Regions from separate parts of the Pseudoalteromonas sp. UCD-33C genome, predicted to be linked through region 1. Evidence: predicted binding sites of a transcription regulator. Region 1 holds the regulator's gene; the other holds the start of a gene.

Region 1 (15,151 bases):
ATGGATAGCACTTACTAAACGTGTACGTAATGTTTACTCTGCAAAAGAGCGTGTTGGTGCACTTGCTGAATTAACTTACGAGGATTTAGCCGATCCAAAATACAAAGGTAAGATCTGCACTCGATCTGGTAAACACCCTTACAATTTAGGTTTAGTTGCTTCTATGGTTGCTCACCATGGCGAAGCAAAAACTAAGCAATGGCTTGAGGGCGTAAAAGCCAATTTAGCACGTAAGCCGCAAGGTAATGACAGAGCGCAAGTCAAAGCCGTAAAAGAAGGTTTATGCGATCTGGCGTTAGGCAACAGCTATTATTTTGGCAAAATGATGCAAGATGATCAGCAAAAATCATGGGCTGAAGCGGTTTATATTAACTTCCCTAACCAAACAAACCGTGGCTCTCATATCAATGTATCGGGCGTTGTTATGACCCGTTATGCTAAAAACCCTGAAAATGCCTTGAAACTGGTTGAGTATATGACCGACAATAAGGCGCAAAATATTTATGCTTCAGTTAATATGGAATACCCTGTAAAGCAAGGGGTTGCATTATCTGAGATGGTTGCATCATGGGGTGAGTTTAAAGAAGATAGCCTTCCTCTTGATGAGATCAGCAAATATCGCCCTGTGGCACTGAAGCTGATTGACGAAGTAAAGTTTGATTTATAACGAGGATATTTCTCGTAACACATTTTTATAAAAGCTGTTTTTTAACAGCTTTTATTTTATCTGGTATTAATCCACTTATGCATGTGAAGTTTTCGCTGTCGCGTTGGCAGCTTATAGCCTGGCTTATTGGCCTGTTGCTTGTTACGCCATTAGGCTTTTTACTATTTGAATCTCTGCAAGGAGATTCAGATGTATTTCAGCACCTTTTCGATACTGTGCTGTGGGATTATACCCGTAATACTCTCATACTCATTGCAGGGGTAGGGCTGCTGAGCTGTGTAATAGCATTGCCGTTAGCTTGGTTAACTGCATATTGTGAGTTTCCTGGGCGTAAGCAATTTGAATGGGCATTAATGCTGCCATTAGCAATGCCAACTTATCTAATCGCCTATGTGTATACTGACTTACTAGATTACGCTGGGCCAGTACAAATCGCCCTTCGAGACTGGTTTGGTTGGCAGTCACCAGACGATTACTGGTTTTTTGATATTCGTACATTATCTGGGGCTATTATTATGATTGCCTTGGTACTCTATCCTTACTTATTCCTTATTTTTAAAACGGCACTCAGAGAGCAGTCTTTTAAACTAGTACAAGCTAGTCAGCTGATGGGTCTATCACCATTACAAAGCTTTTTACGCGTTAGTTTGCCTCTTGGTCGTGGGGCGATTGTGGCAGGGGTTACATTAATCAGTATGGAGGCCATGGCTGATTTTGCTACCGTTAATTACTTTGCTGTAAGTACGCTCACTACCGCTGTATACGATACGTGGCTTGGCTATTACTCATTAACGGCAGCGGCGAAAATTTCAGGTATCATGTTATTGATTTTGTTTTTAACCATCATGGTTGAACGTTTTAGTCGTCGTAATCAAGCTGTGTATGAACGTCAGTCAAGCGTTAACAGTGCAACCTTGTATCGCTTAAAAGGCAGTGCCGCATGGGCTGCAAGCTTGGCTTGCACAGTTGTGCTGGTATTGGCTTTTATCCTACCGGTTGGGGTGTTAGTTAAATACGCCATTGTCTATGCAGATGAAGCATGGAATGGGGCATTTTTTAATTACGCTTGGCAAAGTTTTAAAGTGGCTGTTGTGGTGAGCATTGCAACTATCCTATTGAGCTTATTGGTATTGTTTTATCAGCGCATTGCGAAACAAGCTTACCCTTTGATCCCAGGACGTTTAGCAAGTACTGGCTACGCCTTACCTGGTACTGTGTTAGCTATTGCCGTATTACTACCATTAACTCAGCTGGATGATGCGTTAAACAATTGGCTTGAGCCTTTTGGTTTATCACCAGGATTACTTTTGAGCGGCACTTTATTTGCGATGATTTTTGCTTATGTTGTACGTTTTTATGCGATTGCGCATGGCGCGCTTGAAAGCAGTTTTTTACGTATTAGCCCATCGCTAGATATGGCCAGTCAATCAATGGGCAAAGGGCCCTTACAAACCCTTTGGCGAGTACATTTACCGCTATTAAAACGCGGCATTTTAACAGCTGGCTTGTTAGTGTTTATTGAATGCATGAAAGAGTTACCTGCGGCTTTATTACTCAGACCTTTTAATTTTGAAACCCTGGCAACTCATGTTTTTCAATATGTTAGTGATGAGCAATTGGAGCTTGCGTCAATTTCAGCCTTGTTTATCGTGTTAGTTGGGTTAATCCCTTTGTATTTCGTTAATCGTTCGATGGAGCAAAATCACTCATGAGTCATTTGATAATTAAAGACTTAGCTTATCAGTACAATGCGACTCAAGTGTTGAGTGAACTAAACCTCAATGTTGAACAAGATGAAATCGTCTGTTTGCTTGGCGCAAGTGGCTGCGGCAAAACTACTACCTTAAAGGCAATTGCCGGGATTTTACAACCTGAGCAAGGCTATATGAGTATTGATTCAAAAGTGGTTAACGATAGTGGGCTGTTTGTTGCACCGGAAAAACGTAATATTGGCATGATGTTCCAAGACTATGCGTTGTTTCCTCATTTAACTGTAAGCGACAACATTGCGTTTGGCCTAAGCAATATGAGTAAAGCGCAAAAGCGCGAGCGTGTAGATGAAATGCTTAGCCTTGTTAAACTCGATGGTTGTGCACAGCGATATCCGCATCAGCTTTCTGGTGGACAGCAGCAACGAGTGGCAATAGCCCGTGCACTTGCTTACAAACCAAGTTTATTACTACTTGATGAGCCATTTTCGAATATTGATACACAAGTGCGTTTTGAGCTTATTGCCGATATACGTCGCATTATTAAAGATCAGCAGGTTTCTGCGGTATTTGTTACCCACTCGAAGGAAGAAGCTTTCGCGTTTGCCGACACGCTTGCGGTTATGCATGGTGGAAAAATCGCCCAACAAGGCTCTCCTGAGCAGTTATTTAGCCAACCTAACTCAAAGGTGGTTGCAGAGTTTCTTGGTACGGGCATATACTTAACGGCAAAAGTATTAACGCCAACTGAATATGAGACGGCGTTTGGTGTGGTTCACTCTTTGACGGCGAACAATGCAGATTGTCAGCAAGGCCAAGTGTATATAAGGCCGCATCATATTCAGTTGTGTGAAGCTGCGCACAGTGACGCAAACAGTTTAACTATCTTGCACAGGCGCTTTATCGGTACGCGTTATGTTTATCGTATCAATATTGCAGGGCAAGAGTGTGAAGTTGCTGCAGAGCAAGACCGCGTGTTAGCTGTTGAGCAGCCTGTAAAAATAAAAATAATGCCGCACACAGTCAATTTTTTTCATGATTAGTAATAAATAACAATCTTGAATCCTTGGCTTTGTGCAAATAACGAGAAGCTAAGGATTCACTATGGCGCAAGCGCAATCTGGGATTTGTGCTGAAGCAAACTTACATGGTTTGCACCTGTTTTTTAATGTTTACGATGGCCATGATGAGTCATTACGTAAAAAACTAAAACGCGTTAGCGTCATTCAAGATGAGTTTGCTGATCAATTCTCAGAAGCCATGCTATCGTGTGTGGTTGCCCTTGGCGCTCAGTATTGGCCGCATATTCTGCCCGAGTTTATCCCTAGCCAATTGCAAAGCTTTCCGAATGTGACTCATAGTGAGCATGTGATTAGTGCGCAGCCATTTGACTTGTTTGTGCAAATTCGTTCAGACCGTGAAGATGTAAACCATCTATTTGCTCTGCAAATTCTAAAATTATTAACACCGGATGTTGAGCTGGTGGAGCAGGTCCGTAATTTTCGGTTTTTAGATGGACGTGATTTTAACGGCTTCATTTATGCAGGCGATACACCCCATGGCCGTCAAAAACGTAGTACAGCACTTATCGATAAACCGGGTCACTTTGAAGACCAAGGCAGTTATATTCATGTTCAGCGCTTTGTGCATGATTTGAGTGTCTGGCAGCATTTATCGTTGTCTGAGCAAGAGCAAATCATGGGGCGCACGCGTCTAGATAATACCTTGATTGTGCCTGCTGTAGAAACCAGTCATGCGGTTCGTAGTGAATTAAAAGATGAGCATGGCCAGCCACTTTTGCTAAACCAAAGCATGCCATTTGGTGATGTGCATAAGCAGGGAATTTTAATGGTTTCGTGTGCTGCGCAAGGGGATGCGTTTGAGCAGGTATTAAAGAGTCGCTTGGGGCAGGGCGATTGCTATGATCATTGGCTCGATTTTACTCAAGCCGATATGGGATCTGCGTTTTTCGCCCCGTCTGTAAACTTCTTAAAGCAACTTTAAACGGTATCGAATAAAGTGCGCACGCGATCGAGCGTTACATCGATTTCAGAAATCTTCGCAGGGGCGATAAAAATAGTGTCGTCGCCTGCAATGGTACCTAGTACGCCATCTGCTTTACCGAGTGAATCAAGTAAACGAGCAATTAATTGTGCTGCGCCTGGACTGGTGCGAATAATAATCATCATTTCGTTATGCATAATATCAATAACAAGCTGACGCAGTGGGCTTTTCGCTGTTGGCACACCCATTTCAGCCGGTAAACAATAGACCATTTCTTGTTTTGCATTACGAGTACGTACTGCACCGAACTTGCTTAACATGCGAGAGACTTTACTTTGACTAATATTATCAAAGCCTTGCTCTTTTAATGCTTCGACAATCTCACCTTGTGAGCCGAAGTTTTCTTCTTTTAATAGCGCTTTAAACGCTTTGATCAGTGCTTCTTGTTTGTCTTGTGGTTGCATGTTGTCGTTTCTTTATTCATAAAATGTAGGGTAATTCTACACAACTCTGCATATTTATGCAGTATTAGTTTACAAAGTCGTCCAAAATGCTGTGTCTTTACAGCTAAGTTTACAACTATGGTCGAAATTATACGCGAAATAAGCAGGATAAATTTGTTTTTAGTCGCTAATTTCATTATCTTTAGGGCCACAAATATTTCCTACCTCAAATTACGGAGAATTCCAATGAAAGTTGCTGTTTTAGGCGCAGCTGGCGGTATCGGCCAAGCATTGTCTTTATTATTAAAAACAAGTTTACCTGCAGGTTCTGAATTATCGTTATACGATGTTGCCCCTGTTGTTCCTGGTGTAGCGGTTGATCTTTCTCACATCCCAACAGACGTTAAAGTTGAAGGCTTTGGTGCTGACAGCCTAGACGCAGCATTAGCTGGTTGTGATATCGTTCTTATCCCAGCGGGTATGCCACGTAAGCCAGGCATGGACCGTGCGGACCTTTTCAACGTAAACGCAGGTATCATCAAAACATTAGCTGAAGGCATCGTTAAAAACTGTCCTAAAGCGTTAGTAGGTATCATCACTAACCCAGTAAACGGCACTGTGCCAATCGTTGCTGAAGTATTCAAAAAAGCGGGTACTTACGATGCTAACCGTGTATTCGGTATCACAACGCTTGACGTGATCCGTTCAGAAGCATTTGTTGCTGAACTTAAAGGTTTAAGCGCAACTGACGTTAAAGTTCCAGTGATCGGCGGTCACTCAGGTACTACAATCCTTCCTCTTCTTTCTCAAGTTGAAGGTGTTACTTTCACTGACGAAGAAGTTGCAGCATTAACTCCACGTATCCAAAACGCAGGTACTGAAGTTGTTAACGCTAAAGCGGGTGGCGGCTCAGCAACTCTTTCTATGGGTGCTGCAGCAGCACGCTTCTGTATGTCTTTAGTTAAAGGCTTACAAGGTGAAGAAGTAGTTGATTACGCATACGTTGCAGTTGAAAACGGTGACGCAGCATACTTCGCACACCCAGTTCGTCTAGGTAAGAACGGCGTTGAAGAAATCCTTTCTTACGGTGAGTTAAGTGCATTCGAAGAGCAAGCTAAAAACGACATGCTAGCTACACTTAACAAAGACATCCAGGAAGGTGTTGATTTCATCAACGGTTAATTCCGACAGATGATAGGCGATTTTTTAAATCGCCGAAAACAAAAAAGCCTGCAAATGCAGGCTTTTTTAATGGCTCGAATAAATAGCGTTTAGTGATCGCGGGCAACGGCGATACGGGCCAAACTCTCTAAGGCTTGTTTGTACGGTGTGTCTGGTAAGAACGCAATACAAGCAATTGCTTTGTCAGCTTCTTGCTCAGCTTTTTGCATTGCAAACTCAAGGGCCTTAGTGTCAGCTAATGCCGCTAGAATGCTCTCTAAGTGGTCCATACCATTACCAAGCTCAATTGCTTCGCGTACTAGCTTAACTTGCTCTGGTGTGCCTTTTTGCATTGCGTAGATAAGCGGTAGGGTAGGTTTACCTTCAGCTAAATCATCGCCAATGTTTTTACCAAGTTGCTCGGCATCAGCATTGTAATCTAGAACATCATCCACTAATTGGAATGCAGTGCCAAGATGCATACCGTATAAGTTTAATGCTTCAAGGGTTTGTTCGTCTTGCTCGGTAATAATTGCAGCAAGGCCGGTTGCAGCTTCGAACAATTTTGCCGTTTTGCTGTAAATAACCTGCATATAGCTTTGTTCTGTGGTGTCAGGGTCATTACAATTCATTAGCTGTAATACTTCACCTTCAGCGATGACATTGGTTGCATCAGCTAAAATTTGCATGATTGGCATTTTACCTAGGCCAACCATAAGCTGAAATGAACGTGTATAGATAAAGTCACCCACCAAAACGCTCGCTGCATTACCAAACTCTGCGTTGGCTGTAGGCGTACCACGGCGCAAATGTGACTCGTCGACAACGTCGTCATGCAATAAGGTTGCGGTATGAATAAATTCGATGATAGTGGCAAGCGTAATATGGTCTTTGCCCTCATAACCAAGTGCTTTTGCCGCTAAAATGGCCAACATAGGACGAACGCGTTTACCGCCACTGTTTACTATGTATAAACCGAGTTGGTTAACCAATGCGACATCTGAGCGCATTTGGGCATGTATAAGTTGATTGACGTCATCCATTTCATTTTCGATTAACGTCTGGATAGCTTTTATATCCATTGATCTCCGAGCCAATATTTATGGGTATACGGGGCTGATTGTACAACAAAAAAAGCGCTTGCTCGATATTTTGTGATGATTCAGTAAAAAAACACTGTAAAGTTTTTTATTTGAGATCAATTTAGCCAAGATAAATTTATAGTCTTGATTAATAAGTGATCAGCTTTTTGAATTTTCAAGGTGCGTATTATTAGCGTAATTTAATTGTCATGAGATCGTAAAAACCGCTTGGCATGTGGTGTTTTTAGGATAGAATAGGGGAAAATATTGAATTGCTCTCAATGCAGCTATTTTTTATTCATTTTATCGAAAAAGAGGCTTGCTAGTTTTTGCACATTAGCGTAAACTTCGCGCCCTATTGAAGAATATTTTAGTTGCGTCGATTTGAGGGCGCACAGACGGAGTTAATTATGTACGCGGTTTTCCAAAGTGGTGGTAAACAGCACCGTGTGACTGAAGGTCAAACAATTCGTCTTGAGAAATTAGACGTTGAAACTGGTGCAGCAGTTGAATTTGATTCAGTACTTTTAGTTGCTGATGGTGAGAAAATCGAGATCGGTGTACCGTTCGTAAACGGTGGTAAAGTAACAGCTGAGGTTGTTTCACACGGTCGCGGTGAGAAAGTTAAGATTGTTAAATTTAGACGTCGTAAGCATTCTCGTAAGCAAATGGGCCATCGTCAATGGTTCACTGAAGTTAAAATCACTGGCATTAGCGCTTAATTAGAGGTACTGAGAAATGGCACATAAAAAAGCAGCTGGTAGTACTCGTAACGGTCGCGATTCAGAAAGCAAACGCCTAGGTGTTAAGCGTTTTGGTGGCGAATCAGTTCTAGCGGGTAGCATCATTGTTCGTCAACGTGGTACTCGTTTCCACGCTGGCGCAAACGTAGGTATCGGTAAAGACCACACTATCTTCGCAAAAGCAGATGGTAAAGTTCAATTCGAACAGAAAGGTCCTTTAAACCGTAAATACGTAAATATCGTAGCTGAGTAATCATCTCGATATTTGAAAAACCCCGCCTTTGCGGGGTTTTTTGTTTTAAGGCTCATAAATATATACCTAAGCGCCTTGGCATTGGGTGCTGAATAAGGCACTTAGGTATATAATAGAGTTATTAACAAGCCAATCTTAAAGTGAGTAATCATGAAGTTTGTAGATGAAGTAGAAATTCGTTGTGACGCGGGTGATGGCGGCAGCGGTGTCGTATCTTTCCGACGTGAAAAATATGTACCAGATGGCGGTCCTGATGGCGGCGACGGCGGCGATGGCGGCAGCGTTTATCTACAAGCCGATGAAAACTTAAATACGTTAATTGATTACCAATTTGAGCGTTTTCATAAAGCAGAGCGCGGCACAAATGGCCAAAGCCGTAACATGACTGGTAAAAAAGGCGCTGATTTAACGCTTAAGGTGCCTGTTGGTACACGTATCATTGATGTTGATACTGAAGAGTCATTAGGTGATTTAACCCAGCATGGTCAAAAGGTTGTTGTTGCAAAAGGTGGTTTCCATGGCTTGGGGAACGCACGTTTTAAATCAAGTACAAACCGTGCGCCACGTCAAAAAACACTAGGTACACCTGGTGAAGTTCGCAGCTTACGCTTAGAGCTAATGCTACTTGCTGATGTTGGCTTACTTGGTTTACCAAATGCTGGTAAATCAACGTTTATCCGCAGTGTTTCGGCAGCTAAACCAAAAGTGGCAGATTACCCGTTTACGACGCTTATTCCTAATCTTGGTGTAGTACGCCCAGATGCGAATAAGTCATTTGTAATTGCTGATATTCCAGGTCTAATCGAAGGGGCTTCAGATGGTGCAGGCCTTGGTATTCGCTTCTTAAAGCACTTAGAGCGTTGTCGTGTATTACTGCATATCATTGATGTTATGCCTGTTGATGGCACAAATCCGGTTGATAATGCCTTTGCGATTATTAATGAGCTACACCAATATAGTCCTAAGCTTGCTGAAAAGCCGCGCTGGTTAGTATTTAACAAAATTGACCTATTACCAGAAGATGAAGCTGAAGCGCTGTGTAATGAAATTGCCGAAGAGCTAGGTGAAGAGGTTAATGTTTACCGTATCTCTGCTGCAAATAAGCAAAATACTCAAGCACTATGTCATGACATTATGGCGCTACTTGATAGTATGCCGAAAGAGAAATTCGCTGAAGAAGAGAAAGAAGAAGTTGAATTTAAGTGGGATACTTATCATCAGAAAGCAACATCTCAAGACGATGATGATTGGGATGACGACTGGGATGATGATGACTACGATGTAGAAGTTATCTACCAACGATAAAATTTTAAAACTGAAAAGGAGCCATGCGCTCCTTTTTTATTAATAAGAAAAAAGTATTAAGGTTTAGTGTGAAAATTTCAATGATTGCTGCTATGGCAAATAACCGAGTAATTGGCCAAGACAACCAAATGCCATGGCATTTACCCGCCGATCTGCAACACTTTAAAAAAGTAACCATGGCAAAGCCTGTGATCATGGGCCGTAAAACATTTGAATCAATAGGTCGGCCTTTACCAGGTCGTCAAAATATTATTATCACGCGTAATGCTGATTACACAGCTGAAGGTATTGAGGTGGTTACTTCACCAGAGGCTGCGCTGGAATTGGTTGCTGATGTTGAAGAAGTAATGATTATAGGTGGCGGAAATATATACGAACAATTTCTATCTCAAGCAGATCGTCTATACTTAACATTCATCGACCTTGAAGTGGCCGGTGATACGCAGTTTCCAGATTACGAAAGTGTTGCTAATTGGACAGTTGCCGAGCAAGAAAAGCATCAGCCTGATAACAAAAACCCTTACTCGTATACTTTTGTAACCCTGTACAAAAACTCGTAACATTATTGCGGTAAAATTAATTAGTTGGTACAATATTACACAATCTTGGTAAGAAGAAAGTATTACATAAGGGCAAAATATGATGAAGTTACCAAATATGTTACTTGCAGCGGCTGTTGTTTCAGCGTCAGTTGCGTATACAGCACCAGCAAAAGCTGATGATCAATTAGCGGTTTCTATCTGTGAGTACATCGCAGCTGATGATAAAAACCGTTTACGTAGTAAGCTTAAAAGCTCACGTGTGAAAATTCGTAACATCTTTGATGCTGTAAAATGTAACGGCAACAATATGCTTCGTCATGCAATTGAAAGCGGCGCTGCAGATGCTGGTGAATACATCGTTAAGAACTTATCTAAAAGCTCTTTAGCAGACGGTGCAGACATCGCATGGGCAGAATCAAACGGCCACGGTGGTTCTCCACTAATCGCTGTTATTAAAGACCGCGCAGGCCTTTAATTGAAACGCCAATAGAATTTAAGAAACCGCACTCGTTGCGGTTTTTTTGTGCCTGAATAACACACTTATAAAGTGAATACATACAAAAAACCGTGTTTGTTTTCACAAACACGGCTTCTATCTTTGTTAACTCGTAACTCGTTTACAGCTTCTTAAACTTTAAACGCGTCTACCGATAAACGTAGTTCTTCGGCTAACTTAGCAACTTCTGAACTTGAAATATTGGTTTGGTTTGCGCCCTCAGCTGTTTGCTCTGCAATTGCCACAATTGACTCTAAGCGTTCGCTAATTTCTTGCGATACTTGTTGCTGTTCGTGAGCGGCTGTCGAGATCTCTTCACTTACATTATGCGCTTGTGCAACGGCTGCTGTGATTGAGTCAAGGGCTGTGTTGGCAAGGTCTGATTGCTCAACACAAGACTCAGCCTGTTGCTTACCTTTCGACATTGCCGATACAGCAGCCTCTGCACCAACCTGAAGCGATTCAATCATAGCTTGGATCTCTTGCGTCGATTCTTGAGTTTTACTCGCTAGAGAGCGTACTTCGTCAGCTACAACAGCGAAGCCTCGACCTTGTTCGCCAGCACGTGCAGCTTCAATTGCAGCATTCAGTGCAAGTAGGTTAGTTTGCTCTGCAATGCCACGAATAACATCTAAGATGCCACCAATTGATGCGCTATCTTTGTGTAGCTTATTGATAACTTGTGAAGCATCATCAACTTCACGGGCAAGTTGTTCAATAGTCGCTTTGTTTTGCGAAGAAATACCTTTAACACGGTCAGCTTCTTTATCTGCGTTCTTGATTTCACTAAGTGCCTGTTGAGCACTGCTGCTTACCGCTTGTGATGTGCTGCTCATTTCCGTGGTTGCTGTAGCAGCTTGTTCTACTTGCGCTTGTTGATTACGAATAGCTTGGCTTGATTCTTCAGTGATTGCTGAAGTTTCTTCAGATGCAGCTGCAAGCTGTGTAGAGCGAGAGATAATGCCTTGAATAAGCGTACGTAAACTTTCGATTAGCGTATTACAACTACGTGATAGCTCACCAAACTCGTCTTTAGCAGAGTCGTCTAGGCGTTGAGTCATATCGCCGCTAGCAACAATATCAAGAATACGGTTTACTTCAGAAAGTGGTTTAGTAATACGGCTAACAGTAATTGCTGCAACAGCAATTGCAATTAAAGTGGCGATAACCATGGCAATCCAAGTCCAGATGGTTGCTGTAGATACGTTACCACTTACATCTTGCTGTAAGTCAAAAGCAAGTACAGTTGCTTGGTCAACAAGCTCTTTAAGTTGTTTTAGGGCTTCAGTCGTTGATTTCTCTGCATTTGCAAGTTCAGCTTGAGTTTGTGCAATTGCATCAATTAAACGCTTTTTATTTGCTGATAGGCTGTTGTTGCCACGTACGTTATTTACAAGGTTTTCAACATAACTGTTTAGGTCATTATATAAATCAGCATTACTTTCAATGATAGCTGGGCGAATAAGGCCAAGGCTGCGCTCAACTTCTTCTAAGTAATAAACTTGTTCGTTTTTCACGATATCTAACGTGTTAAGAGTTTTAACCGTTAGCATATCGGTACTGTTAGTCACTACCGACTGGAAGTTGTTTTCCATGTTGTTAGCAGCTTGGTAGGCACGTGAATGGTTCTCTTCAAGACCATCAATATCAATGATGTCAAGCACAACAGAGTTAGCATCTTCTGCGCTGATCTCAATATCTTCAAGCTGGGTGCGCAGCGTATTGTTAAGTTCAAGTTGAGTTTGTTTATCCTTAAAAAGGTTATCGACAGACTTGGCAAAGCGCTTATAAGTTTGCTCAACTTCTTGACTGCTTTGTTTTAATTTAGGGTCGTTACTCACTATTTGTTGTAGGTCTTGATAAGAGCTATCGTAACGCTTTTTCTGTTCGGTAAAGTTCTTGCGAATAGTTGCTAATTCATCTTGTGATGTAGTGTAAAAACTAGCTTGCGCTGATTTACTCATCAGGATGAATTCAACCTGCAACTCATAACTTTTGTCGAGGGCCGGTAATGACAGCTGATTAACTCGCTGTGTCGATTGATCAATGTTGGTAATTCTGATCAACGAGTTACCACCAATAAATAGCAGGAGTAACGTAATAACAATAAAGCCACCCCAAATACGCTGTCTAACGGTCAAGTTCATATGTAATTCCAGAAAATAGTACTAATCAACACTTATCGGCAAGGTTGCCAATTAGTTAAGTATTTAAATTTAATTAGCTTAAAATTAAATTAACTTTAATTGTTATAAATCTAACAGATGTTCAGCTATTTTTCAGTTTATTTAGATAAAAGAGTGGGATTTTTCGACAAAACAGTCTTTTTTGCTGAGTTCCATGAGGGTCATCGCGCCTCCCCATACACAGGCAGTGTCGAGGGCATGAATATTTTCGGCTTTAACTTTACCTTCTAAAGCAGCCCAATGACCAAATGTGATCTGTTGCTTGAGCTTACTTATACTCGGATGCTCAAACCAAGGGATTATTGAGCTATCTTCACTAATGCTGGTTTTATTGCTGAAATCGAGTTCACCAAGCAAATTAACGAAGCGCATGCGCGTGAAGTAATTAACGATATAACGAAATTTAGCCTCGTTAGGTAGCGTTGATTGCCATTCTAATGGGTGGGGTTCATACATATTGGCAAAGTAATGATAGGCATCACTACCTTGGTAGCAACTTTCGGCAAAGCGAGCGCGTTTTAATGCTTTTTTTATTGACCAATTTGGATTTAAGCCAGCATGGCTTATCAGCATGTCATAGCGTTCAAGCCAAATCGCTAATGGTTGTTGTTGCAAAAAGTGAATATATTCAGGGAGCTTTGGGCTGTCAAAAACACCAGCAAGCTTATCTTTTGGATTTGCTGGTTTATTTAGATAATGACAAGCAATTAGGTGTAAATCATGATTACCAAGAGTAATAGTTACACTGCCTTGCATAGTATGAAGGCGCTCGAGGCAAGCGAGTGAATCTGGACCTCGAGCAACAATATCGCCAACTAAGTAAAGGTGATCTTGGCTTGGGTTGAAGTTGACACGTTTTAGTAACGCATCAAATTCACTATAACAGCCTTGTAAGTCACCAATTGCGTAGTTAGCCATTATTACCTAATGCAATATGTTTGGACGAGCTAAACGAAACACCTCGATTGGCGCTTCAAACTCAGTCCCAAATTCGTTACGCATGGTGTAATGGCCTTGCATCGTCCCAACAGGAGTATCAAGCACTGCACCACTGGTGTATTTGTAGCTTTCACCTGGGGCAATGGTAGGTGTTTCACCCACAACCCCTTCACCTTGTACTTCCACTTCTTTGCCGTTGGCATCGGTAATTAACCAGTAACGACTCAATAGCTTAGCACTGCATAAACTGTGGTTTTTAATGGTGATTGAGTAAGCAAAAACGTATTTATCTTGTTCAGGCTCTGATTGACCTTCTACATAGAAGGTTTCAACCGACACCTTAATTGGAGAACCTAAATTACTGCTTGTTGTCATAAATCCAATTAGCTATATCAATAAATTGTTGTAAAGATAGGCTTTCAGCACGCAGAGTGATATCAATGCCTATGCTTGTTAGTTCTTCAGCTGTCAGTAAGTTAGATAAACTATTACGTAAAGTCTTACGGCGTTGATTAAAGGCTTCTAAACATACCGTGTTTAGTAACTTAGTGCTTTTAGCTGAACGTTGCTCAGGCTTTTTAGGGATCAAGCGAATAACTGCTGAATCTACTTTAGGTGCAGGCTTAAAGCACTCTGGCGGCACATCAATCACTGGCATTGCGTGACAGTAATATTGTGTCATCACGCTTAAGCGACCAAAGGCTTTACTGCCCGGGCCTGCGACCATACGTTTGACCACTTCTTTTTGCAGCATAAAATGCATGTGCTCTACGTTATCCGCGAACTCAAATAAATGGAAGAGCAGTGGGGTCGAAACGTTGTATGGTAAGTTACCAAAAATCTTTAACTTTTCGTCAGACTTGATCAAAGAGCTAAAATCGAATTTCATTGCATCGCCTTGATGCACTGTTAACTTTGGCCCTAAGAATGGGTGGCTCGTTAAACGTTCAGCTAAGTCTTTATCTAGCTCAACAACCGTTAGGTGGCCACTTAAATCAGCGACTGGCTCAGTGATTGCACCAAGACCCGGGCCGATTTCTACTAAATTGTCTTCAGGTTTAGGATCGATAGCCGTGACGATTTTGTCGATGATCATGTCATCGTTTAAAAAGTTTTGACCAAAACGCTTACGAGCGCGGTGTCCTAAATGTACTTTATCTGTCATTGATTCTGTGCTTTTTCATGGGCGAGCTTAATTGCTTCGCGGATCGCTAATTCAAAACTACCTACATCAGCAGTACCTGTGCCGGCTAAATCGAGAGCCGTACCGTGATCTACAGAGGTGCGAATAAATGGCAGGCCAAGGGTGATGTTGACCGAATTGCCGAAACCTTTGTATTTTAGCACAGGTAATCCCTGATCGTGATACATTGCAAGCACGGCATCTGCTTGCGAGAGGTATTTATCTTGGAACAAGGTGTCAGCAGGCAAAGGTCCAATTAAGTTCATGCCTTGATTATTTAACAGCTCTAAAGTTGGCGCTATGGTATCAATTTCTTCAGTGCCTAAATGACCATCTTCGCCAGCATGTGGATTTAGACCACAGACGAGGATACGCGGTTTTTCAATACCAAACTTAGTTTGTAAGTCATGGTTTAAAATAGTGGCAACTTTACTTAAA
Region 2 (15,151 bases), on a different contig from region 1:
GTCAGCCAGTATCAAAAATTCTTGTTGAAAGCTGCACTGACATCGCTAACGAATTATACCTTGGCGCTGTAGTAGATCGTGCTTCTCGTAAAGTTGTTTTCATGGCATCTACTGAAGGTGGTGTTGAAATCGAGCAAGTTGCAGAAGAAACTCCAGAACTAATTCACAAAGCTGAGATCGATCCACTAGTTGGTCCTCAAGCTTACCAAGCTCGTGAGTTAGGCTTCAAACTAGGTTTAAACCCTACTCAAATGAAACAGTTCGTTAAGATCTTCATGGGTCTTGCTAACATGTTCAACGATTTCGATTTCGCTCTATTAGAAATCAACCCGCTAGTAATCACAGACGAAGGTAACCTTCACTGTCTAGACGGTAAAATCGGTGTAGATGGTAACGCGCTTTACCGTCAACCTAAAATCCGTGAAATGCACGATCCTTCACAAGAAGATGCGCGTGAAGCTCACGCTGCAAGCTTCGAGCTTAACTACGTTGCACTAGACGGTAACGTTGGTTGTATGGTTAACGGTGCAGGCCTAGCAATGGGAACTATGGACATCGTAAACCTACACGGTGGCAAGCCAGCTAACTTCCTAGATGTTGGTGGCGGTGCAACTAAAGAGCGTGTATCTGAAGCATTCAAGATCATCTTATCTGACGACAACGTTAAAGCTGTTTTAGTTAATATCTTTGGTGGTATCGTACGTTGTGACATGATCGCAGAAGGTATCATCGGCGCAGTTAAAGAAGTAGGTGTTAACGTTCCTGTAGTAGTACGTTTAGAAGGTACTAACGCTGAACTTGGTCGTGAAGTACTAGCTAGTTCTGACCTTAACATCATCGCTGCTGAATCACTAACAGACGCAGCTGAAAAAGTTGTTGCTGCTGCGGAGGGCAAATAATGTCTGTATTAATCAATAAAGATACAAAAGTTATCTGTCAAGGTTTCACAGGTGGCCAAGGTACTTTCCACTCTGAGCAAGCGCTTGAGTACGGTACACAAATGGTTGGTGGTGTAAGCCCAGGTAAAGGCGGTCAAACGCACCTTGGTCTTCCAGTATTCAACACAGTACGTGACGCTGTTGAAGCAACTGGCGCAACTGCATCAGTTATCTACGTACCAGCACCTTTCTGTAAAGATGCAATCTTAGAAGCTATCGATGCTGGCATCGAGCTAATCGTTTGTATCACTGAAGGTATCCCAACACTAGACATGGTTGACGTTAAAGTTAAGCTTGATGAAACTGGTGTTCGTATGATCGGTCCTAACTGCCCAGGTGTTATCACTCCGGGTGAAACTAAGATCGGTATCATGCCTGGCCACATCCACAAGCCTGGTAAAGTAGGTATCGTATCACGTTCTGGTACTCTTACTTACGAAGCGGTTAAGCAAACTACTGACGCTGGTTTCGGCCAATCAACATGTGTTGGTATCGGTGGTGACCCAATCCCTGGCACTAACTTCATCGACGTTTTAGAAATGTTCGAAAAAGACGAGCAAACTGAAGCTATCGTTATGATCGGTGAAATCGGTGGTACTGCAGAAGAAGAAGCTGCAGAATACATCAAGCACAACGTGACTAAACCAGTTGTTTCTTACATTGCGGGTGTTACTGCACCTCCAGGTAAGCGTATGGGTCACGCTGGTGCAATCATCGCAGGCGGTAAAGGTACTGCTGATGAGAAATTTGCTGCATTAGAAGCTGCTGGCGTAAAAACTGTACGTTCATTAGCTGATATCGGTAATGCACTTAAAGAGAAAACAGGCTGGTAATCAGTTCTAATCTCTTAAAAAAGGCTCGCTTATGCGGGCCTTTTTTGTATCTATCACATCCTTCTACCCGGCAAGAAAATTCCAATCATAAATTAAGAATAATAATGCTTTATTTGTGAATATAAATTCTCTACACTTGTGGCTTGTATATCTTTTTTTATTAAAACATTCGACTTTAATAAGGTAAATATTACGTGCGTACCACAGAATTGGTAGATGGATTTCGCCAGTCAACCCCATACGTTAATGCTCACCGCGGTAAAACATTCGTTGTTATGCTTGGCGGAGAGGCGATCGATCAGTCTGGTTGTCGTAGCATCATCAACGATGTCGCGCTATTAACTAGTCTTGGTATTAAGATTGTTTTAGTGTTTGGTGCTCGCCCACAGTTTAACGCAGCGCTTGAACAAGTTGGCATAACTAGTCAATTTCATAATGAGATACGGGTAACTGATAACGCAACATTTGATGTGATTAAAAAAGTTGCGGGTGCAATGCAGTTCGATATAACCGCGCGTTTATCTACGTCTTTAAGTAGTACACCTATGTCTGGCTCATTTTTAAATGTGGTGAGTGGCAACTTTGTTATTGCTCAGCCTTTAGGTGTTGATGAAGGTGTTGACTATCATCATTCAGGTAGAGTGAGACGTATCGATGTTGCGGGTATTCGCCACCAGTTAGATAACAACGGAATTGTTCTGCTTGGGCCAATAGCGGCTTCTGTTACAGGTGAAAGTTTTAACTTAACTGCTGAAGAAATTGCTACGCAAGTAGCTCTCAAACTACGCGCCGATAAAATGCTTGGCTTTTGTAAAGAAGCCGGTATTTTGGATGAAAATGGTGAGGCGATTGCAGAGCTAATGCCAAATGAAGCTGAGCAGCTACTAGTAAACTATCGCAAGCAACCAGATTCATGTGTAAGCGCCACTGTTTTCTTACAAGCTGCAATTGATGCTTGTCGAGGTGGTGTACATCGTTGCCATCTTGTTAGCTACAAAGAAGATGGTGCACTATTACAAGAGCTGTTCTCTTTAGATGGTATTGGTACACAAATCGCTCCGCAAAGCTCTGAGCAATTACGAAGTGCTAGTATTGCTGATATTACCGGAATCATTAACCTTATTAGACCCCTTGAACAGCAAGGCTATTTGGTGCGCCGCTCTCGTGAACAGCTAGAAATTGAAATTGAACAATTTACGGTTATTGAGCGTGATGGTCTTATTATAGCCTGTGCTGCTTTGTATCCGTTTGCCGACGAACAAGTGGGGGAGTTTGCAAGTTTGGCTGTTCACCCTCAGTACCGAGATGCTGATCGCGGCAGTTATCTACTGAGGTTTATTATTAATAAGGCTAAACGTGCGGGTTATTCGCATTTATTTGCTCTCACCACACGCAGCATTCACTGGTTTTTAGAGCAAAGTTTTGAAATAGTGACAGTTGATGAACTACCTGCGAAGAAAAAAGCGCTTTATAACCATGAACGCCGCTCTAAAGTATTGCGTCTAGATTTAACTAAGCTAGGAAATAAGAGGTGACGCATGCGTCACCTCTTATATACCCAAACATCCTCACGGTGCGAGTTTCAGCATCTTGAGGGGGCTTGGTTATACTCTTAATATTGATAGTTAATGTGCTGATAAAAACGCACGCGTAAATCTTGGCGAGTTGGATTAAATGCCAGCTCGTCAGTAACTTCATTTATCGCACTTTGCACTTGATTCATAAACTTACCATAACCAATGTCATGCTTGTCTTTATCGGCTGCGGCAATCACAAAATGTAGTGAATCTACAAGTTGATCTGCATCCCAATACTGTTGTAATTGCACCTGTTCAGAGCTGCAATCAAAGGTTAGTTTTTGCAGTTCGCTGTTACTTTGTGCGTTATCAATATTGCTATTACGAACAATAGGGCGAGTACCGTTAGCGATGAAAGCGCCGAGTGTTAATCCGCGTTTATCACATGCTCGTTTGAACGCATCAAAGATATATTGATAAAACTGCGTATAATTCTCTTCGTTCAGCATATGCTGAAATTGCGTTTTAATGGCTCGGGTTACTGGAATCGAAAACCCAGCGTATGTCATCTCACTGTGTTCATTTGGTAAATGACATTGGCGAGACTGGTAACGTGGATATAAGCTACGTAATTTATAGCCATAGCTTTCTTTGTGACCTTTAGCCTTAGCAAATAAATCATAAGTGAGATGTTGGTGGTCACGAATTTTAAGAGGTGGTTGGCCGCTTAGTAGTTTTTCTTGTAGTGAGTTGATCACTCTTTGCACATTATGATGAAAACTAGCCGCATGAGCGCGAATATCTTCACCGGTCGCTAAGAATAATAAACGAATTTTTTTGCATTTTTGCTCACCATCAGCAAATACATTATGTGCTTCATGGTATTGTGGGTTATAGAAAAACAAAATTTGCTTAGCGGTTTCTAAGCTATATGCCTCATCATGGTAACGAACCACTGGCAGTTTATCGTTGGCGATTAGGTGTACATTATGTAATTCATACTCATCACATAGTGCAAATAACTCCCTTGCAAGACGCTTATAAGCACAGCTCACATTGGTGAACTGGGCAAAAAACTCATCAGTAGGTTTAAATTCAACTAACACATACTGGTTTGCACGTGCTGAGCTTGGAATATAGACTCGATGTTGATTGAGCGAAGCCATCTTTTTTCCTTATTGGTAGTGAAACTGACGGCACTATATCGCTAGTCAATGATCATTTTATTGCGTTAGAACAATTTTTTTACCGATTTTGCCGAGTCTGTGAACTATGTATTCAACATTCGACGTAATATCTTCAATAAACATGATGCAACCACTGTATGTTAGGGTTTGTTTTTGTAATAATGCATTAGTTTTGTCACCATGCAATATTCAGAGGATTATGCTCCTATGGCGGAAATTGAGAATCGCCCAAGTAACTTTATTAGAACGCGTATCGACGAAGATCTAGCAAGCGGTAAGCATGCGACTACACACACGCGTTTTCCACCAGAACCAAACGGTTTTTTACACATTGGTCATGCAAAGTCTATTTGTTTAAATTTTGGTATCGCCCAAGATTATCAAGGTCTTTGTAACTTACGTTTTGATGATACGAATCCAGAAAAAGAAGACATCAACTACGTAAACTCGATTAAAGAAGATGTGCAATGGTTAGGTTTCCAGTGGGATGGTGAAATTAAATATTCATCTAACTATTTCGATGCGTTATATGGCTATGCTGTTGAGCTTATCGAAAAAGGCCTAGCATATGTGTGTTTCTTATCGCCAGATCAAGCCCGTGAATACCGTGGTACTTTAAAAGAGCCAGGTAAAAACAGCCCATACCGTGATACGCCAGTTGAAGAAAACCTAGCGTTATTCGAAAAAATGCGTAATGGCGAATTCAAAGAAGGTGAGTGTGTACTGCGTGCTAAAATTGATATGGCAAGCTCATTCATGGTACTGCGTGATCCGATTATTTACCGTGTACGTTTTGCTCATCACCACCAAACAGGTGACAAGTGGTGCATTTACCCAATGTACGACTTCACGCACTGTATTTCAGATGCGCTAGAAGGTATTACACATTCATTATGTACGCTTGAGTTCCAAGATAACCGTCGCTTATACGATTGGGTATTAGATAACATCAGCCTTGAGTGTCATCCGCAACAAATCGAGTTCTCACGATTAAATCTTGAGTACACCATTATGTCTAAGCGTAAATTAAACGACTTAGTGGTAAATGGTCATGTTGAAGGCTGGGACGACCCACGTATGCCAACGATTGCTGGTTTACGTCGTCGTGGTTATACACCTGCATCAGTACGTGAGTTCTGTTCTCGTATCGGTATCACTAAACAAGAGAACATGGTTGAAATGGGTATGCTAGAAGCCTGTATCCGTGAAGACCTAAATGAGCATGCACCTCGTGCAATGGCTGTTCTTGATCCTGTGAAGATTGTTATCGAAAACTATGACGCAGATAAAGTAGAAACGTTATCTGTAGCTAATCACCCGAATAAAGAAGAGATGGGTCGCCGTGACGTACCTTTCACTCGTGAACTTTATATCGAGCGTGAAGACTTCCGTGAAGAAGCAAACAATAAGTTTAAGCGTTTAGTTCTTGATAAAGAAGTACGTTTACGTGGTGCTTATGTAATTAAAGCTGAGCGCGTTGAAAAAGACGAAAACGGCGAAATTACGACTATCTTCTGCTCTTATGATCCTGAAACTCTGGGTAAAAACCCAAGCGATGGCCGTAAAGTTAAAGGTGTAATTCACTGGGTATCAGCGAGTGAATCTATCACAGCTGAAGTTCGTTTATACGACCGTTTATTTAACGTGCCAAACCCAGCGGCAGCAGAAGACTTTAACGCAACACTAAACCCTGAATCACTTGTGGTTCTTGAAAATGCGAAAGTTGAGCCATCACTTGCAAATGCACAAGCAGAGCAGGGCTTCCAGTTTGAGCGTACAGGTTACTTCTGTCGTGATAGCAAAGCAGAAACCTTAGTATTCAATCAAACTGTGGGTCTTCGTGATTCATGGGCAAAGATTGAACAAAAGGGCTAATAGCTAATTTTACTTAGTTTCTATGCTTAATAAAAAACCCTTTCACTTTAAAAGTGAAAGGGTTTTTTTATAACTATTAAAAGCGATTAGAAATAACCGCGAATACCCAAGCTGAAGTTACGACCAGGTAGTGGTGCTTTTTCTTTAATGAATGAGCTGTGTACGAAACCAAGTTCATCGGTTAAGTTGTCAACATTGATGTAAAGCTGTGTATCAACAGGACCTAAGTCAAGTTGGTAGTTAGCTGATGCATCAAATAGGGTATAGCCGTCAGTTTTTGTCTCGTAAGCTGTAATGTCAGACTGCTCAAAATAATGAGTACCGGTTAGGCTAAACTTCCAATCAGACACTGTGTACTGTAATTCAGAACCCAGTTTATTAGCAGGGATACGAGGTAAGTAACCTTCATCATCTTTTAGCTTAGCCGTTGTTGAATCACCAAACACTTTAACTAGCGCACTTGGCGTCACTTGATAATGTACGTCAAACTCAATACCGTATAATTTCGCATCTTTACTTGTAAATTGGTAAACCGCCATTGCATCTTCATCTGCATCAGCTGCTGATTCTAAGCCATGCTCTTCATCAAAAACTAAACCGGTGTTTTGCTGGTAGTAATAGTTTTCAATGTCGTTATAGAAGAAGTTAACTGTGTAACCAAAGTCACCAATAAAGCGGCGGAAACTTAAATCAAAGTTCGTTGCAGTTTCTTGCTCGATATCTTCTGGCTCAAAATGAATTTCGCCATCTTCAATATGATAACCAAGACCTAGCTCGTAAGTGCCTGTTGCGATATGAATGCCGTTTGATAGTAATTCCGCACTTAGTGGCGCACGTTCTGAACGAGATACACTTAAAGCAACACTTTGGCCTTCTTGATATTGCCAAATTGCACCTGCAGATAAGCTTAAGTTTGTGAAATCTTCACTGTAGTTAATGATTTCAGCTTCTTCTTCGTCATGGTGCTCTTCTTCCTCTTCATGATCGTGATGATGCTCAGCCATGCTTACAGCAGAGTCGATTTGGTAATCTTCAAGGCGTGCACCTAGCTCAACGGTCACATCACCAAACTGGCGTTCTTCAAGAACGAATAACGCGTTTGTTTTAGTAACACTTGCTGGCGTAAAGGCTTCTTCACCATCTGCATCATAGTCAGACTCAGTGTAGTGATAACCAGCCATACCGTGCCAAAGGCCTAACTTGTGCTCAACAGTTGCACGTGCTTCGGTTGTTTTGTTTGTAAACACCGTGCCCACTGCACCATCTTCAATTTCAGCGTGTTTGTAGTCTGTGTAGCCAACGCGTAGTGAGATATTTTCAATCCAGTTATCATGAAGTGCATAGCTCATGTAACCTTGCCAGCGGTCTTGCTCTAGCTGTGCAAATACTGATTCTTCGTGCTCTTCTTCACCTTCATCATGATCTTCCTCTTCTTCATGATGATGATGCTCATGAGCAGGAATGCCATAATCTGTTTCGATGCGACCGAATGACACACCTAGCGTTAGGTGATCGCCTACGTAACTAGTACCAAAGTTAACTGTTTGGCTATCGATAAAGGTGTTTTCTACGCTATTAGCTGTTTCGTGTTCTTCATGCTCTTCACCTTCATGCTCCTCGTGCTCTTCATGTTCCTCAGGAAGCTCGAAGTTTGGCGTGTCATAATCGTGACCTTTGCGCTTTGTACCATCGAAATGGAAGTTGAAACCATCATTACCGGTTTCAAGTTTTGCAGCATAAGTGTTTGTATTTGATACTGTATCGTGTGTGTATTGTGCAGCACCGGTTAAAGAGTCAATGTTATCGGTAGGAATACGGTTATCAACAACGTTCACCACACCACCGATAGCACCAGAGCCATAAAGTAGGGTAGCAGGGCCGCGAAGTACTTCGATTTGCTCTGCTGCTAGGCTGTCATTTGATGTTGCGTGGTCAGGGCCGATACGAGATGCATCACTGCTATCAAGGCCATTTTGGGTGATCTTCACACGCGGACCATCTAAACCACGAATAATAGGGCTTGATGAAACTGGGCCAAAGTAGCTAGCATTAACGCCCGGTAAACCTTTTAGTGTTTCGCCTAATGTCGGTTTTGCTTTATCTTTTAACTCATCACCGGCTAAAACATTCACTGGCGAAATCATTTCAAGACTATTTTTATGAAGTGCTGATGCATAAACAACAACAGTTTCAACCGATGTTGGTGTAAGCGTAACCACAACATTTTGGTCTTCGCCATTAATAGCAACACGCTTATCGATGAAATTGTTTTTACTGATGTGAAGCTGACCTTTATTGTCTACATCAATTTTAAACTGACCTTGTTTGTCAGTGACAACGCTTTGTGATTTGCCGTGTACATGTATTTCAGCATTGCTGATAGGTTGTTGGTTTTTATCTAATACTTGACCTGTGATCACAGCAGCCATTGTTGATTGAGAAAACAGCGCAGCGGCAACAGCACTAGAAAGAATTGAAACTTGTTTCATCATTACTACTTCTAAGTTTGTTGTTGAGTGTGGTGATATAATATAACACTGCAATTTTTTAACTGCAATAACGTTATACTATAACTTTACCTAAGTCGCGATTTTAACACCATACACTATACTTAGACTGTTACACTGAGATGGCCAAATCTTATGTCTGATAAAAATAGGGTATTCAAAGCAAATTTTACCATTGCTGATTTAAGAGAGCATCGTAATCACAAAGAGGTGTTTACCACTGCTTGTGACCGTCGTGAAAGCTATCAACACTTTGTACTCAAGCTTTTAAGTTATTGCTTATTTTCACACAACGAAACAGCCATATTGAATGCAAGGTTCAGTCATGCTGAACCAGATGTATCAATAAAAGCGCTTGATGACCATTATCATACATGGCTTGCTGTTGACCAACCTGATATTTTACAGCTCAACAAAATTGCAAAGCGGGTTGATGAGCTATGGGTCGTGACAACCTTAAATAACGATTGGCTTAAAGAAAATGAACACCAGTTAGAACTTATCAATAATGGTCATTTAATTGCGTTTGATGACAATTTCATTGAGCAATTAGCGAGTCATCTAACTAAAAACTTACAGTGGGATGTTACGATTGATCAGCAAATGGTGAGTGTGTCAGATAAAGAAAATTTCTACCAAACCAGTGAGCTTATTTGGCATTAAAGCTCAATTTTTATCTTTCCATTGGGTTTACTACAACACAGCAACACTTCGCCTGTTCGAACGAACGCAAGCGGCTCTTGATTGTAGATCACATCACCTTCGACTAATTTTGCACGGCAAGCGCCACAATAACCTTCACGGCATTGGTAGGGTACATCTATTTTGTTTTGTTCTAGGCATTCAAGGAGAGATGAACAGCCAGAATCAAATTCAAGATTCTGGCTGTCTGTTCCTGCAAGGATAACCTCTGCAGTGTTGTTTGAGCTCATTACAGGTCGAAGTCACCAAAGTCAGATGCATCAACTTGAGAGTCAATTTGACCAACAAGGTAAGAGCTGATTTCAGCTTCTTGTGGAGCAACTTGAACGTTGTCTGATACTAACCAAGAGTTGATCCACGGAATAGGGTTACTCTTACTTTCGAACTGTGCAGGTAGGCCTACCGCAGTCATACGTGCATTAGTGATGTATTCAACGTATTGGCATAAGATATCTTTGTTAAGACCAATCATAGAACCATCTTTGAACAGGTATTCTGCCCAATCTTTTTCTTGTTCTGCTGCTTCAACAAACATCTGAATTGCTTCTTCACGACATTGTGCTGCAACGATTGCCATTTCTGGGTCGTCTTTACCTTCTTGCATAATGTTCAAGATGTGCTGTGTACCAGATAAGTGTAACGCTTCATCACGGGCGATTAGCTTGATGATTTTTGCATTACCTTCCATTAATTCACGCTCAGCGAAAGCAAATGAACAAGCAAAGCTTACATAGAAACGAATCGCTTCTAAGATGTTAACCGACATCATTGCTAGGTAAAGTTGCTTTTTAAGGTCAAATAAGCTGATTTTAACTTCTTCACCGTTGATCACATGTTTACCTTCACCGTATAGGTTGTAAACAGAAATCATGCTGATTAAATCATCGTAGTACTTAGTTACCGCATCAGCACGCTCACTGATTTTCTCGTTGCTTACGATATCGTCAAAAATAAGTTCAGGAGATTGCGTAACGTTACGAATAATGTGCGTGTATGAACGGCTGTGAATAGTTTCACTGAACGCCCATGTTTCAATCCAAGTTTCTAGCTCAGGAATAGACACAATAGGTAGTAACGCAACGTTAGGCGAACGACCTTGCACACTATCAAGTAGCGTTTGATATTTTAAGTTGCTTAAAAAGATGTGCTTTTCGTGCTCTGGTAACGCTTGGAAGTCAAGACGGTCTTTACTTACATCAACTTCTTCAGGACGCCAAAAGAACGAAAGTTGCTTTTCAATTAGCTTTTCGAAGATAGGGTACTTTTGTTGGTCGTAACGTGACACGTTTACCGTTTGGCCGAAAAACATCGGTTCTTGTAATTGGTTATTATGATTTCGGCTAAAAGTTGTATATGACATAGTGATTTCTCAAAAAACAGTCAGGACAAAGCGGGCTAATGAGCCCGCTTTTGTTATGTTATTAATTTAATTAGATTTTACAAGCGCCGCCTGCACAACCGTCATCTTCTACCTCTGGTGTTAACTCATCTTGAGAGTCTGATGCACCATCACGTGTGTTGTGATAGTACAGGGTTTTAACACCAAGTTTATACGCAGTCAGTAGGTCTTTTAATAGCACCTTCATAGGTACTTTACCGCCTTCGTACTTAGATGGATCATAGTTAGTGTTTGCAGAGATCGTTTGGTCAACGAATTTTTGCATAATACCAACAAGTTGTAGGTAACCATCGTTTGAAGGAATATCCCACAGTAGCTCGTAGTTATCTTTCAGATTTTCATAATCTGGCACTACTTGCTTTAAGATACCATCTTTACTTGCTTTAACGCTGATATGACCACGTGGTGGTTCAATACCATTTGTTGCGTTAGAGATTTGCGATGATGTCTCTGAAGGCATTAGGGCAGATAGCGTAGAGTTACGCATACCGTGCTCTTTAATGCTTTCGCGTAATGAGTCCCAATCTAAGTGAAGCGGCTCTTCACAGAACTGATCTAGGTCACGCTTGTAAGTATCTGTTGGCATAATGCCTTGAGAATACGTTGTCTCGTTAAATTTAGGACACGCACCACGTTCTTTAGCTAACTCATTTGATGCTTTCATTAGGTAATATTGAATTGCTTCAAATGTTTTGTGAGTTAGGGCATTTGCGCTGCCATCTGAGTAACGCTTACCATTTTTCGCTAAGTAGTACGCGTAGTTAATAACACCAATACCTAGCGTACGACGACCCATAGTTGCGTTTTTCGCCGCAGGAACAGGGTAGTCTTGGAAATCAAGTAAGTTATCAAGAGCACGTACTGCAAGTTCAGCAAGTTCCTCTAATTCGTCAAGTGATTCAATTGCACCTAAGTTAAACGCCGACAGCGTACAAAGTGCAATTTCACCTTCTTCATCCATTACATTGCTAAGTGGCTTAGTTGGTAATGCAATTTCTAAACATAAGTTAGATTGACGAATTGGTGCCACAGTCGAGATGAACGGGCTGTGCGTATTACAGTGGTCAACGTTTTGTAAGTAGATACGACCTGTGCTCGCACGCTCTTGTGCAAACATTGAGAATAACTCAATCGCCTTAATACGTTTTTTACGAATTGACTCGTCTTGCTCGTATTTGATGTATAGCTCATCAAACTTTGCTTGATCTTCAAAGAATGCATCGTATAGACCCGGTACATCTGAAGGGCTAAATAATGTGATGTAATCGTCTTTGATTAAACGGCTATACATTAATTTATTGAACTGCACACCGTAGTCAAGGTGACGTACACGGTTATCATCAACACCACGGTTGTTCTTAAGAACAAGTAGGTTTTCAACTTCTAAGTGCCAAAGTGGGTAGAACAACGTTGCTGCGCCGCCACGAACACCACCTTGTGAACAGCTCTTAACTGCTGTTTGGAAGTGCTTATAAAACGGAATACAACCTGTGTGGTACGCTTCGCCGTTACGAATAGGGCTACCAAGGGCACGGATGCGACCGGCATTAATACCAATACCCGCACGTTGCGAAACGTATTTAACAATCGCAGACGATGTTGCATTGATAGAATCTAGGCTATCACCACATTCAATAAGTACACATGAGCTGAACTGACGTGTAGGGGTACGTACACCTGCCATGATAGGGGTAGGTAATGAAATTTTGAATGTAGATACTGCATCATAAAAACGCTTGATGTAATCAAGGCGTGTCTCTTTTGGATAATCAGAGAATAAGCTTGCAGCCACTAAGATATATAAAAACTGTGCACTTTCGTAGATTTCACCAGTAACACGGTTTTGAACTAAATACTTACCTTCAAGTTGCTTTACAGCAGCGTAGCTGAAGTTTAAGTCACGGTTGTGATCGATGTAAGCATCTAACTCGTCAATTTCTTGCTCGGTATAATCAACAAGTAGGTGTTGATCATAACGCTTGTCTTCAACTAATTTCGTGATGTGATCGTATAAGCGTGGTGGCTCAAATTGACCGTACGCTTTTTTACGTAAATGGAATACAGCTAAGCGAGCAGCTAGGTATTGGTAATCAGGCGTATCTTTAGAGATCTGATCAGCTGCAGCTTTGATGATTGTTTCATGAATGTCATCGGTACGAATGCCGTCATAAAATTGAATATGTGATTTTAATTCAACTTGTGAGACAGACACATTCTCTAGACCTTCTGCGGCCCAAGCGATCACGCGATGGATCTTATCTAGATCAAGTGACTCTTTACGGCCGTCACGTTTGCTTACAGATAGCTGTTGGTTCATAGTTTTGCCTGTATTCCTTGGGAAATTATAGTTGTAAAGACAAAGGTATTCTTTATGTAATTATTATTATTAAACGCCAGGGTGATCTAATTGAATAACATTTAGCCACAATATCTGGTGTTGTTTAAATTGCAGATCACAAGATAGTGTGGTCTGCGCTGTTTTGCAAGGGATAGAATTGCCCCACTTTGTGGATAACTATTGGATAAACGCATTGTGTTAGTGACCATTAACCTTTGAACATTCATAGACGACGAAATTTGTAGAAATCAACAAAAGATCCAGAAAATTTACCGTTTTTAAAAATAAATTTTGACTGATTTTTTTATCATCAATGAATGCTCAAAAGTAAATCAAATCACAATATATGGTGTTTCAGTTATCAAATAACACTATATATGGTTAAAACCATCTATTGGCGTTTGCCAATTGAAATCCGCTTGCCAGCCAAGTGCAGCGTCTACACTGGGTATATAACCCCATAACGCTGTTGCGCTGTACATATTGGCCGCTTTTGCAGCTTGAATATCACGTTCAGCATCACCGATATACAAACAACGGCTCGGATCAACATCTAAGATCTCAGCAGTGTGTAATAGTGGATCCGGTGATGGTTTTGACACAGCTAATGTATCGCCACTCACAACTGCCTTTGCATCACGCAAGGAGGGAATAGCTTGCACTAAGGGCTCAGTTAAAAAGCCGGGCTTATTAGTCATAATGCCCCACTTAATATTGTTTTGCTCAAGTGCAATTAAAAGCTGTTCGATGCCATTGAAACATTTACTGTGCACAGCAATATCTTCGGCGTAGTAGTCAAGAAGCTGCTGGCGCAAGGCGAGTTGTTCAAGTTCGGGCCATTTATCCCCAAACCCTACTTCTAATAATGCATTTGCACCGTTAGACGCAGCAGGGCGATAAACATGCTCAGCAACAGGCGCCACATTGGCATCTGCTAACACGCGGTTCAATGCGCCACCTAAGTCATCTGCGGTATCGAGTAGTGTGCCATCTAAATCAAAGATAAAAGCATCAAAATCGATAGAGGGTGTTTGTACACCACTCATCAGGCTAGTTTCTCAAAGTGCAGGATGTAATTAACACTTACATCATCATTTAAGCTGTACTGCTTAGAAAACGGGTTATAGTTAAGGCCGGTACTGGCGCGTACTTTTAATCCCGCTTCTTCTGCCCATGCAATAAGCTGTGCAGGTTTGATGAACTTTTTATGGTCATGAGTACCTTCAGGGACCATCTTTAAAAGCTTTTCAGCACCGACAATAGCAAACAAATAAGCTTTTGGTGTTTTATTTAATGTTGAAAAGAATACATCGGCGCCCGGTTTAGCAAGCTTTGCTACAGCACGAATAATAGAAGCAGGATCTGGAACATGCTCAAGCATTTCCATACAGGTCACAACATCAAAGCGAGCAGGGTGCTCAGCAGCAAATTGCTCTGCAGGTACCTTTATATAATCAACAGGTACGCCTGTTTCTAAACTATGTAACTTAGCAACGGTAAGTGGCTCTTGGCCCATATCGATGCCGGTTACTTTAGCGCCCATACGCGCCATACTTTCACTTAAGATGCCGCCACCACAGCCAACATCTAAGGTTTCCTTATCAAATAAGCCGCCTACTTTATCAGCGACAAAATCCAAACGTAGAGGATTTATTTCATGAAGGGGTTTGAACTCTCCGTCGCGGTCCCACCAACGTTCTGCGATGGCTTCAAACTTTGCAATTTCTGCATTATCTACATTTTGATGCTCGGTCATAAAAAACTTCCTCGTTAATCTGAGGCCATTATATAGGGGGAAATTAATAAATCGCAAAGATTTAGCGCCTGTAAATCTAAATAAATTGTGATAGCATGG

The links. Region 1 encodes ArgR, which controls arginine synthesis, uptake and breakdown. Its sites were predicted from a motif close to ANTGAATANNTATTCANT; they were not measured.
Region 2: a site for ArgR is predicted at 1,886-1,903, ahead of argA (amino-acid N-acetyltransferase). Genes of this name have one in related genera too.

What each region holds. Positions count from the first base shown of each region.
Region 1 covers NZ_LJTB01000005.1:160,973-176,123, reverse strand. Annotated here, with positions in the region: gene AOG26_RS12400 (Fe(3+) ABC transporter substrate-binding protein) at 1-667, shown strand, start outside; gene AOG26_RS12395 (ABC transporter permease) at 745-2,379, shown strand; gene AOG26_RS12390 (ABC transporter ATP-binding protein) at 2,376-3,419, shown strand; gene AOG26_RS12385 (Dyp-type peroxidase) at 3,481-4,380, shown strand; gene argR (transcriptional regulator ArgR) at 4,377-4,844, opposite strand; gene mdh (malate dehydrogenase) at 5,070-6,005, shown strand; gene ispB (octaprenyl diphosphate synthase) at 6,095-7,066, opposite strand; gene rplU (50S ribosomal protein L21) at 7,477-7,788, shown strand; gene rpmA (50S ribosomal protein L27) at 7,805-8,062, shown strand; gene cgtA (Obg family GTPase CgtA) at 8,213-9,367, shown strand; gene folA (type 3 dihydrofolate reductase) at 9,448-9,927, shown strand; gene AOG26_RS12345 (DUF3718 domain-containing protein) at 10,007-10,384, shown strand; gene AOG26_RS12340 (methyl-accepting chemotaxis protein) at 10,537-12,552, opposite strand; gene AOG26_RS12335 (symmetrical bis(5'-nucleosyl)-tetraphosphatase) at 12,694-13,509, opposite strand; gene apaG (Co2+/Mg2+ efflux protein ApaG) at 13,516-13,905, opposite strand; gene rsmA (16S rRNA (adenine(1518)-N(6)/adenine(1519)-N(6))-dimethyltransferase RsmA) at 13,889-14,695, opposite strand; gene pdxA (4-hydroxythreonine-4-phosphate dehydrogenase PdxA) at 14,692-15,151, opposite strand, start outside.
Region 2 covers NZ_LJTB01000002.1:460,141-475,291, reverse strand. Annotated here, with positions in the region: gene sucC (ADP-forming succinate--CoA ligase subunit beta) at 1-899, shown strand, start outside; gene sucD (succinate--CoA ligase subunit alpha) at 899-1,771, shown strand; gene argA (amino-acid N-acetyltransferase) at 1,966-3,306, shown strand; gene AOG26_RS05420 (DUF3083 family protein) at 3,384-4,454, opposite strand; gene glnS (glutamine--tRNA ligase) at 4,683-6,350, shown strand; gene AOG26_RS05410 (TonB-dependent receptor) at 6,437-8,839, opposite strand; gene AOG26_RS05405 (YaeQ family protein) at 8,993-9,520, shown strand; gene yfaE (class I ribonucleotide reductase maintenance protein YfaE) at 9,517-9,789, opposite strand; gene nrdB (class Ia ribonucleoside-diphosphate reductase subunit beta) at 9,789-10,919, opposite strand; gene nrdA (class 1a ribonucleoside-diphosphate reductase subunit alpha) at 10,990-13,275, opposite strand; gene AOG26_RS05385 (HAD family hydrolase) at 13,668-14,342, opposite strand; gene ubiG (bifunctional 2-polyprenyl-6-hydroxyphenol methylase/3-demethylubiquinol 3-O-methyltransferase UbiG) at 14,342-15,052, opposite strand.